2 regions of the Shouchella rhizosphaerae genome follow, and region 2 is predicted to be linked to the other one. Evidence: a T-box and tRNA genes for the amino acid it is inferred to sense, from the RefSeq annotation. Region 2 holds a T-box; the other holds one or more tRNA genes.
What was found. The T-box of region 2 lies ahead of tyrS (tyrosine--tRNA ligase). A T-box ahead of a tRNA ligase gene usually reads a tRNA of that ligase, here a tRNA-Tyr.

Region 1 (5,558 bases), 1.6 Mb from region 2:
TTTGTTGAAGCGGCTATTAATGAGAAGGACATTGCCGCGCACTTCCCCTTCGAGCACGAGCGTGCCATTTCGGACAACCAAATCACCATCAATCACTTCGCCTTCAGGCACAACGACCACGCCTGCTTCTTTATCAATCACAAACGGTCCATTCCCTGATACGGCAATTCCGTCGGTGGTATGGCTCCATGCGGAAAAAAAGGCAGCTGACATCATAATGAGGAATATCGCTGCTGCAACCAAGATGGGATGGCGTTTTGCTTTTAGCTTCCATTTTGCTGTTTTTTTCGTCTTAGGCAATTTGGCCATAACGCCGGCAGTAAACCCTTCAGGTGCCTCTATATGAGAAGAACTTTGGATAAACGCAATGGATTTCTTCAGTTCTTGCAAATGCTCTCTGCATGACGGGCACGATTGCAAATGGGCATAAAGTTCCTCTTTCTGCTCTTTCGTCGCATCTCCGTCTAAATAAATGTGTATCAATTCATCGTGAGAATGACAGGTTTTCATCTTGTCACCCCTTTACATTTATAAGTGCCGCATACGTTTACGCAGCGCTTCACGCCCCCGATGAATCCGCGTTTTAACGGTGGCAACAGGCATATCCATAATCTCGCTAATTTCTTTTAACGATAGATCCTCTAAATACTTAAGCACAATGGCCGTGCGATATTTAATGGGAAGCTGGTTAATCTCTGATTGTATCCACTCTTGAAGCTCCATTTTCACAACCTGGTCTTCAGGCAGTTCATCTGTTGCGGCAAGTTGGGATTCATAGGTCACTTCCTCCATCCCTTTTACCGCATCTTGCAAATGCATATCAGGCTTCCGCTTCCGCAAACGGTCAATTGACACATTTGTGGTAATACGGAACAACCAAGTCGAGAACTTTCGAGTGGTATCAAATTTATCTAAATTGGTATAAGCACGCAAAAACGCCTCTTGGGCGATATCTTGGGCTTCATGGACGTGGCCGACCATTCTATAGGCAACTTGGTACACTTTGTCTTTGTAGAGGTCTACCAATTCGGCGAAAGCCTGCTCATCCCCTTGTTTGATATCTGCAATTAATCGATTCGTTAACGAGTCCATTTCATCCCCTACCTAAATTAAACATACGGAACTCACTGACAGATGGTTTCGTGTAATCTAATCATAACACGAAAAAATATCTTTTTTTTAAAAAAGAAGGAATTTTGTCCTAAACCGAGTAATGTAATTTAGAAAGGGAGGGAAGGATATGGCAAATGCGCATGACATTCACCCACTGTCGCGTTCGATTGAAGACACACGGACGCAACTTAATGATTCGGCTGCTGCTTATCCGCTCAGCTCACCGCACATTGTAACAATCAGCCAGAAACTCGACGCTCTGCTAAATGAATACTCCAATCTTTCTGCAAAAAAACCGCCCAAACGCGTATAAATCGATTTTCAACATAAAAAGAGCAGCCTGTACAGGCCGCTCTTTTCTATTAGTGGAGCCTAGCGGGATCGAACCGCTGACCTCCTGCGTGCAAAGCAGGCGCTCTCCCAGCTGAGCTAAGGCCCCGATAAAAAACGGCTTTTGCCGTCACAGCTTTCGCCGTCTTTAAAGAAGTGAGCCATGAAGGACTCGAACCTTCGACCCTCTGATTAAAAGTCAGATGCTCTACCAACTGAGCTAATGGCTCTAATGGCTGGGCTAGCTGGATTCGAACCAGCGCGTCACGGAATCAAAATCCGTTGCCTTACCGCTTGGCTATAGCCCAACAAAAGAAAAATGGTGGAGGGGGACGGATTCGAACCGCCGAACCCGGAGGGAGCGGATTTACAGTCCGCCGCGTTTAGCCACTTCGCTACCCCTCCACAATAGAAAGACAATATGAACATGGTGGAGGATGACGGGATCGAACCGCCGACCCTCTGCTTGTAAGGCAGATGCTCTCCCAGCTGAGCTAATCCTCCATTTTGACTGCAGATAAGCGGCGAATTTCTTCGTCCAATTCGTGTCACTCAGTCAGTCACGTACGGTTGTACGATCCTTTCCTCGAGCACTTCTTGTCCTCGAACTTCTTGCTTCTCTTTGTCAAACAATAATGCAGATAAGCTGCAAATCTCTTCGTCTAATTCGTGATTCTCTGTCAGTCACGTACGGTTGTACGATCCTTTCCTCGAGCACTTCTTGTCCTCGAACTTCTTGCTTCTCTTTGTCAAACAATAATGCAGATAAGCGGCGAATTTCTTCGTCCAATTCGTGTCTCTCAGTCAGTCACGTACGTTTGTACGCTCCTTTCCTCGAGCACTTCTTGTCCTCGAACTTCTTGCTTTGTCAAACGTTGATGTTGAGGAGCCTCGTTTTACACTAGAGGCGTATCTATGAAAAATGGTCCGGCAGCGTTCTACTCTCGCAAGGGGAAGCCCCTAACTACCATCGACGCAAAAGAGCTTAACGACCGTGTTCGGCATGGGAACGGGTGTGACCTCTTTGCCATTGCCACCGAACTTAAAAAGGCAAGTAAAAAGCAAGGAGTTGAGAAGCCAACTTCTTGCTTTGCCTTCTACTCATAAAATGACCCGTACGGGATTCGAACCCGTGTTACCGCCGTGAAAGGGCGGTGTCTTAACCGCTTGACCAACGGGCCTCCTGACTGACAAATAATATGATAACAAACGTTTTTTTAGATTGCAACTGTTTTTTTTCAATTTATTATTGCTCTAATAGAATAGCCGAGAAGGGCTCGTTTTATTCGCTGAGGTTTTACCGTGAAAGCCCAGTTTTGTCGCCAAAATTGGATTGACGCATAAGGTATATTATTCCTAATTGTAAAGGTGGTGTACACGCATGGGTTACTATGGCGGAGGCTACGGCGGCTACGACGGCGGCTATGGCTACGGTCCAGCTGGCGGCGGTTACGGTGGCGGCTGCGGCGGCTATGGCTACGGTGGCGGTTTTGCGCTAATTGTTGTGCTTTTCATCCTTCTTATCATCATTGGCGCAGCTTACGTTAAATAATTGTGCAACCACAACGTTTAAAGAGCAGGCTAAAGGGTGCCTGTTCTTTTTCCTTCGTTGGTTCCTAATATTTCGCTGCACCAACACAAAACGATCGAATTGCAAAAGACACACTGCCCTTCCTGAAAAACATAGGCTTGCGACCGTTTGTTACTAGTGAACGACTGAGCAAAACATTTGATTAGTTTGCCATAAACACTCACAAACATAAATAGGTGCTCGGCAAAACCAATCTCTTTGACAGAGAATTTAAACACATGTATATTAAACATAGTTTTTTCATCGGTTTACAGCATTTTTACAAAAGGAGACAACTTATGCCACACATCACGAAGTTAGCGATAGCTACCTCTATTGCCACTGTATTGGCTTTAGGGGCATGCACCCATGATGCAAGCCAAAGTCCCAGTGAAGAAAATCGTTTTATTGAATACGGCATAGCAACCGACATTCGTCTACTTGACCCCCATACACAGAACATTGTCATCAATTGGCGTGTCGGTGCCAATATATACGACCGCTTAATTGAACAAGATGAAAACTTGGAGTTGCAACCGAGTTTGGCGACAGACTGGGAAATGCTCGATGAGTTAACGTGGGAATTCTCTTTAAGAGAAGACGTCGTTTTTCATGATGGAAATGTGTTTGATGCCGAGGCGGTAAAAGCAAATTTCGAACGCAATCTAGCCGATGAAACAACGTCCCCGACTGCATACTTGTTTCAAGCTGTCGAAGAAGTAGAAGTTATTGATCCGTCTACCGTCCGCTTTCATTTAAACGCTCCGTTTGCTTCATTGCCAGCGCATTTGTCACACCACGGAGCTTCTATTATAAGTCCTGAAGTGATAGCCGAGGACAACGAAGCAGTTGCTAACGGAGAAGCGCCAGGGTCCGTCGTAAGCGAAAAGCCGATTGGCACAGGTCCTTTCCAATTTGAATCTTGGACACCTGATGAAGAGCTTGTCCTGACAGCAAATGATGATTACTGGGGTGGTACCCCACAAGTAGCTGGCGTTCGTTTCACTATCATTCCAGACGCTGCTACACGTTTAGCGAATCTACAATCAGGCAATTCCGACATTATTGATGCCGTTTCGCCAAGCAGCATGCCCGAAATCGAAGGAGACCCAGACATAAATGTAATCGAAGTAGAGTCAACCTACGTTAACTTCCTTGCCTTTAACACCAATGAAGCTCCGTTTGATGACGTACGGGTACGCCAAGCTTTTGCCAAGGCGATTGATAAAAATGAAATTTTTGATGGCATCGTCAACGGCTACGGCTCTATCGCAAACAGTCCGCTTTCGCCGTTTGATTTTGGTTTTACGGAAATAGACGGCCTTTCCTTTGATCCAGATGAAGCGAAAGCTTTGCTCGCAGAAGCAGGGTATGGAGAAGGCGATCTCGATGTTACATTAACTGTCAGCACAGAAGGAGATCAAGTCAATATCGCTACATACATCCAGCATGCGTTAGCGGAAATTGGCGTCAATGTGGAAATTGAGCAAATCGAATTTGCTACATTTGTCGAGTATACAGGCGAAGGCAAAACGCAAATGTTCCTTTTAGGACGCTCTAGCCCAACAGGCGATGGTTACAACGGTTTCTTTACGATTTTGCATTCCAATAAACAAACGAGCAACCAACTTCGCTATCCTTATGCCAACCAAGATCTCGACCAACTCATCGATGCAACGTTGGCGACTGAAGATGAAGCAGAAAGAAGCGCTTATTTCAAAGAAGCCCAACAATTAGTTGCAGAGGCAGTTCCATTTCATTTCCTTTACTACCCTTCAACTTTGACTGGGGTAAGCAATGAATTAGAAGGCGTAAACGTTATTCCCACAGGAGTCGTTTTCTTAAAGGATGCTGCTTTTACAAACGATTAAGATCACTCGGATAGCTAAACATCTCTTTGTTTAGCTATCCTCCTTTATTTATTCATGTTTGATATTTTACGCTTCATTATTTTCATATTTTTCTGTTATACTAACATCGTCATGATGATCGCCTTTCCGATTGTACCTAGCTCATTACCTTTGAACAAAGAAAGGATCTTTGCTTATGAAACTAGTATGCTTTGGCGACAGCATTACTGCCGGCCATGAAGGGTTAAACGAACCAATGTTAACCGCTTTTCTCAAGAAGAAGTTGCCACCGACAGTTGAAATCATAAACGCTGGCGTTTCTGGCGACACAACCGTTCAAGCTTTAGCACGAATTGTAACCGATGTCATTAGCCATCAACCTGATCTTGTAACCGTGTTGTTTGGAGCCAATGACGTAGCCACCCATAAGCGAGTGGAACAAGACGACTTTGCTCATAATATCGACAAAATCGCTAGCCTCATTTCGCCAAAGAAGACAATTTTGATTACCCCTGCTCCTGTCGATGAATCACTTGAGCAAAATAGAACAAACGAAGACCTTAAGGCATACAGCGATTGCATCAAGGAAATAGCACAAAGGCGTGACTGCCACTTCATTGACTTTTTTACCACCTTTTTCTCAAAGCCAGATTATCAATGGCGCTTAAAAGGCACAAGGGATGATGGCTTGCATT
Region 2 (5,558 bases):
AGCGCCAATTCTTGCGCACGTTCAACGATGCTGGCAAAATGAACGGCATCCACGGCGAAAACTTCATGATTTTGCTTGAGTCACGCTTAGACAACCTTGTCTACCGTATGGGTCTTGCCCGTACACGCCGTGCTGCGCGCCAACTAGTAAACCATGGCCACGTGCTTGTTGACGGTTCACGCGTTGACATCCCATCTTATCGCGTAAAGCCCGGGCAAACAATTGGCCTTCGTGAGCGTTCACGGAATTTGACTGTTGTTAAAGAAGCACTTGATGTAAATGATTTCACGCCAGGATACGTATCATTTGACGAAGAAAAGCTTGAAGGTACGTACACACGTTACCCAGAGCGTTCTGAGCTTCCAGCAGAAATTACTGAAGCGCTTATCGTTGAGTGGTATTCTCGTTAAGAATAAAAAACCAGCCTTAAATGGCTGGTTTTTTTATTCCTTATGTTAAGCTCAGCTTGGCAAACTTGCGCTTTCCGACTTGAACGATCATATTATCTTCAACCGATACGACCGTATGAATATCGGTGATTTTCTGTTCGTTAATTTTCACGCCGCCACCTTGAATCATCCGGCGTGCTTCGCCTTTTGAAGACTGCATGTTTAACGTAACAAGCAAATCAATTAACGGCACTTCTTTGTCGCCTTCCCAGGAAAAGACCGGAATGTCTTCTGGCAGCGCCCGTTTTTGGAAAACCGTTTTAAAATATTGCTCTGCCTCATCAGCCGCTTCCTTGCCATGGTACATTTCTACAAATTTATGGCCAAGTCGCATTTTTGCATCGCGAGGGTGGACACTGCCATCTGCAAGCCCTTTTTCTAAAGCTTCGATTTCATCCATCGGCACATCCGTCGCCAATTTGTAGTATTTTACCATCAATTCATCAGGTATCGACATCGCCTTCCCAAAAATCTCGTTTGGTGCTTCGTCAATGCCAATGTAGTTATTAAGCGACTTTGACATTTTGCGGACGCCGTCGAGCCCTTCAATTAACGGCAGCGTCAGCATCACTTGCTTTTCTTTTCCGTACGCTTCTTGGAGTTGGCGTCCCATTAACAAATTAAACGTTTGGTCCGTCCCCCCTACTTCGATGTCGGTTTCCATTGCGACCGAATCGTAGCCTTGCATAAGCGGGTAAAAGAATTCATGAACCGAAATCGGTTGCCCGGTTTTATAGCGTTTGCTAAAGTCTTCCCGTTCAAGCATACGGGCCACTGTCATCTGACCAGCAAGCTTTAAAACATCATCAAATTTCAGCTCGCTTAGCCATCGAGAGTTGTAAAGAATTTCTGTTTTTTCAATGTCCAAAATTTTTCCGTATTGTTCTACGTATGTTTGTGCATTCTGCTTGACTTGTTCATCAGTCAACACTTTCCTCGTCTCTGACTTTCCAGTCGGATCACCGATTTTTCCAGTAAAATCACCAATTAGCAGTTGAATATGGTGGCCGTACTCTTGAAATTGACGCAGTTTTTGCAGTACAACTGTATGGCCGATATGGACATCAGGTGCTGACGGGTCCATGCCAAGCTTAATGTTTAACGGCTTTCCTGTTCGAACGCTTTTCTCAATTTTTTCCCGAAATGCCTCTTTCGGGACGACTTCTACAACTCCTCGCATAAGCGCTTCCACTTGCTCATCAACGAGCTTTTGCTGCTCAGGGGTTAACGGTTGTTTTTCATCCATCTATCGTTCCTCCTTCAATTCAACGCAAAAAAAGCCCCTCCCCATAAGGGACGAACTTGTCGCGGTACCACCCTTGTTGAAGGCATTCGTGCCTCCCACTCATTCGATAACGGCTTCTCCGTTCTTTGCCGAAACAAAGAATAGCTCCAGGCTGTAATTCTGGCTAACGTACGTGTACCGGTTCGCACCAACCACCGGCTCTCTTCGAGCAGCGTACGCCCATACTTCGGCCTTTCCTCGCTTTTTTACGTTTTCAATTCACTTTCTAGTTTTACCATACGGTGTGTACACTGTCAACATAGCGAACACACGTATGCGCATCACGCAATTTATGATATACTAAGACGACTAAGGGGGGAGTCGATGAAGCACTTTCTTTCGAAGTGGAAGAACAACTGGGATGCCTTTATAGCAAAGCTAGATGACATTCAGTTCTTCCGGAAAGTCGGCATTACATACCAAGTATTATGGAATTTATTCCTTATTGTATTCATTATTGGCTTTTTAGGATTTATGTTCGCTAGCGGAACCGCCGCAGGTTACTTTGCTTCCCTCGTAGTCGATGAAAAAACATATTCAGAAGAAGACATGCGCACATTCGTAGGCTCGCTCTCAAAAACAAGCGACATTTACCTTGCTGGCGGCGTTTACTTAGGAAAAATCCGCAGTGAAGTAGACCGGGAAATTGTCTCCCTTGATGACGTGGCCGATGAAGTAAAATGGGCGATCATTGCTACAGAAGACGAACATTTTTACGAGCATAATGGCATCGTCCCAAAAGCGTTGCTACGGGCAACGATGCAAGAGCTGACTAGTTCGTCTGTTCAGACAGGCGGCAGCACATTGACACAACAATTAATAAAGCAACAAATTTTATCCGATGAAGTATCGTTCGACCGCAAAGCAACAGAAATTATGCTCGCGCTTAGGCTCGAACAGTTTATGACAAAAGATGAAATATTGGAAGCCTACTTAAACGTCGTTCCGTTTGGCCGGAATGCCTCGGGCCGAAATGTTGCTGGCATTGAAGCGGCAGCACAAGGGGTCTTTGGTGTTTCGGCAAGCGAGTTAAACTTGCCACAAGCAGCTTACTTAGCTGGCTTGCCGCAAAGCCCGTATGGCTACACGCCTTTTACAAACGACCAACAGCTTAAAGATCAAGACGGTTTGCAGCCTGGGTTGAACCGTTACCAAACGGTTTTAAGCCGCATGTACGAAAAAGAGTACATCACAAAAGAGCAATACGAGGATGCAAAAGACTACGACCTTACTGCTGATTTTACAACAAGCGCGCCTGACCCAATGGAAGAACGGCCGCGGCTTACTGAAGAAATTATGAACCGGGCAACGGCAGTGCTCGTACAACAAAAAATCGATAACCGCGATGGTTGGGAGAAATTAAGCGACACTGCTAAACAAGTTGAACGCAATCAGTTTAAAGCGGAAGTCGAAAACGCGATTATCAATGGTGGTTACAACATCATTACGACCATTGATAAAGATTTGTATGATGCCATGAACGAGGCAGCTCAACAATCTGACGCGTATTTTGGTGCCGACAAACAAGGGCAACGGGAAGAAGTCGGCTCTGTTTTAATCGAAAATAAAACTGGAAAAATCCTTAGCTTTGTCGGTGGTCGTGAAGAAAGCTTAGATCATCTGTATAACCACGCTACACGTGCTTATCGCCAAGCAGGCTCGACGAGCAAACCTGTTCTTGCTTATGCGGGCGCGATTGAAGCAGGAGTAACCCAACCAGGGCTTGTCATTCCTGATGAACAAGCGTTTTACAAAGCTGGTGGGAGGGAAATTAGAAACTTTGACCACGCTCACAAAGGCAATCTCACTGTGCGGGAATCACTGGCACAATCACGCAACGTGCCCGCTGTAGAGGCGTGGTGGCATGTCCCTGATGACTTAAAAGTAAAACTCCGCGACGCAGCCGGCTTTAATCCAGACATGCACGGCGTGAATGAAGCAGTCGCTATCGGTGGCGGCAATGTTACCGTTGAACAAAATGTCAGCGCCTTTAGCGCTTTCGGCAACAATGGCGTCCGGATGGAACCCTATATGATCGAACGGATCGAAACGGATTCCGGCGAAGTCATTTATGAGCATCCTGCTAGTAAGCATACAATGTTTAGCCCACAAACAAACTATTTGGTCGCCGATATGATGCGTGATGTGATGTACAGCGCAAATGGCACCGGCCGCACAGCAGCCAACAAGTTGCAGTTTCAAGCCGACTGGGCTGGAAAAACAGGGACGACCAACAGAGACTATGATTCATGGTTTATTGCCGTCAACCCTGAGGTGACATTAGGCGTATGGAATGGTTATAGCGGTGACAAAACAATTAGTTTACGCAAACGCGTTGGCGGGCTCGGCACAGGGGCGCGGACACAGTCCATTTGGGCCAATCTTGCTAATGCTGCTTATGGTGTTGACCCGGATCTAATGACAGCAGAAGGCAAACGCTTTGAGCAGCCTGATGGCATTGTCGAAAAACGAGTCTGTGGCTTAACAGGCGGCCCACCAACAAAAGCATGCGAAGAACAAGGCTTAGTCACTACCGATCTATACAGAAGCGACATGATCGATCATATCGAGGGGCTAGCCCCGTTTCAAGCGAACTTTAAACCAAATGCTCAACCATCTAATGAAAAAGAAGATGATGACGATTAAAGAAGCGTGCCTCTAAAGGTAGAGGCACGCTTCTTGCGTTAATCTTCCATTGTCGATAAGTCGCCTGTCGGCAAATCCAATTCCCACGCTTTTAATACGCGGCGCATAATTTTTCCGCTGCGCGTTTTTGGCAATGACTTGCGGAATTCCATTTCCCGCGGTGCTGCATGAGCTGCGAGTCCTGTCTTTACAAATTGGCGAATCTCTTCTTTTAATTCGTCAGTGACTTCATAGCCTTGGCGCAGTGCAATAAATGCTTTGATAATTTCTCCACGGACAGGGTCAGGTTTGCCAATGACCCCTGCTTCCGCAACGGCTGGGTGTTCAACCAGTTTGCTTTCCACCTCAAATGGACCAACACGCTCACCTGCGGTCATAATGACATCGTCAATCCGACCTTGGAACCAAAAGTAGCCATCTTCATCCATATAAGCAGAATCGCCAGACACATACCAGCCGTCAAGCTCAAAATAGCTTTGGTATTTGGCTTCATTGTTCCAAATGGCACGCATCATCGCTGGCCAGCCTTTTTTAATGGCAAGATTGCCCATTCGGTTCGGTGGCAGTTCATTGCCTCTATCATCAATGATGGCGGCCTCGACGCCTGGAATCGGTTTGCCCATTGATCCTGGTCGAATTTCCATTGCCGGGTAGTTACAGATCATTTGCGCTCCTGTTTCCGTCATCCACCACGTGTCATGAATGCGTTTGTCAAAGACTTTCACTCCCCAGCGCACCACTTCAGGATTGAGCGGTTCGCCAACGCTTAAGACATGACGCAGTGACGAAAGATCATATTGTTTAACAAGTTCGTCGCCTGCGCTCATCAACATACGAAATGCGGTTGGCGCGCTGTACCAAACTGTTACTTTGTAGCGCTGAATCGTCTCATACCAATCAGTCGGTGAGAAGCGGCCGCCGCGCACCACATTGGTTACCCCTGCAAGCCAAGGCGCAAAAATACCGTAAGACGTTCCCGTTACCCAGCCAGGGTCGGCCGTGCACCAGTAAATGTCATCTGGCTGCAAGTCGAGGACGACTTTGGCCGTGTGGTAATGTTGGACCATCGCCTCATGAACATGAAGAACCCCTTTTGGCTTGCCCGTTGAGCCAGACGTATAATGGAGAATGAGCCCGTCTTCCCGATCTACCCATTCAATTGCAACATCACTTGGTGC

Region 1: it has a tRNA-Tyr gene. The T-box ahead of tyrS (tyrosine--tRNA ligase) is inferred to sense a tRNA for this amino acid. The anticodon was not compared.

The regions. Positions count from the first base shown of each region.
Region 1 covers NZ_CP144921.1:2,086,817-2,092,374, reverse strand. The annotation lists gene V5G21_RS10530 (anti-sigma factor family protein) at 1-510, opposite strand, end outside; gene sigW (RNA polymerase sigma factor SigW) at 529-1,092, opposite strand; gene V5G21_RS10520 (aspartyl-phosphate phosphatase Spo0E family protein) at 1,241-1,426, shown strand; tRNA gene V5G21_RS10515 (tRNA-Ala) at 1,480-1,552, opposite strand; tRNA gene V5G21_RS10510 (tRNA-Lys) at 1,601-1,673, opposite strand; tRNA gene V5G21_RS10505 (tRNA-Gln) at 1,677-1,751, opposite strand; tRNA gene V5G21_RS10500 (tRNA-Tyr) at 1,764-1,848, opposite strand; tRNA gene V5G21_RS10495 (tRNA-Val) at 1,872-1,947, opposite strand; rRNA gene rrf (5S ribosomal RNA) at 2,369-2,484, opposite strand; tRNA gene V5G21_RS10485 (tRNA-Glu) at 2,553-2,624, opposite strand; gene V5G21_RS10480 (YjcZ family sporulation protein) at 2,825-2,995, shown strand; gene V5G21_RS10475 (glutathione ABC transporter substrate-binding protein) at 3,313-4,884, shown strand; gene V5G21_RS10470 (SGNH/GDSL hydrolase family protein) at 5,060-5,558, shown strand, end outside.
Region 2 covers NZ_CP144921.1:476,956-482,513, forward strand. The annotation lists gene rpsD (30S ribosomal protein S4) at 1-410, shown strand, start outside; gene tyrS (tyrosine--tRNA ligase) at 451-1,695, opposite strand; T-box leader at 1,739-1,942, opposite strand; gene V5G21_RS02610 (transglycosylase domain-containing protein) at 2,059-4,380, shown strand; gene acsA (acetate--CoA ligase) at 4,419-5,558, opposite strand, start outside.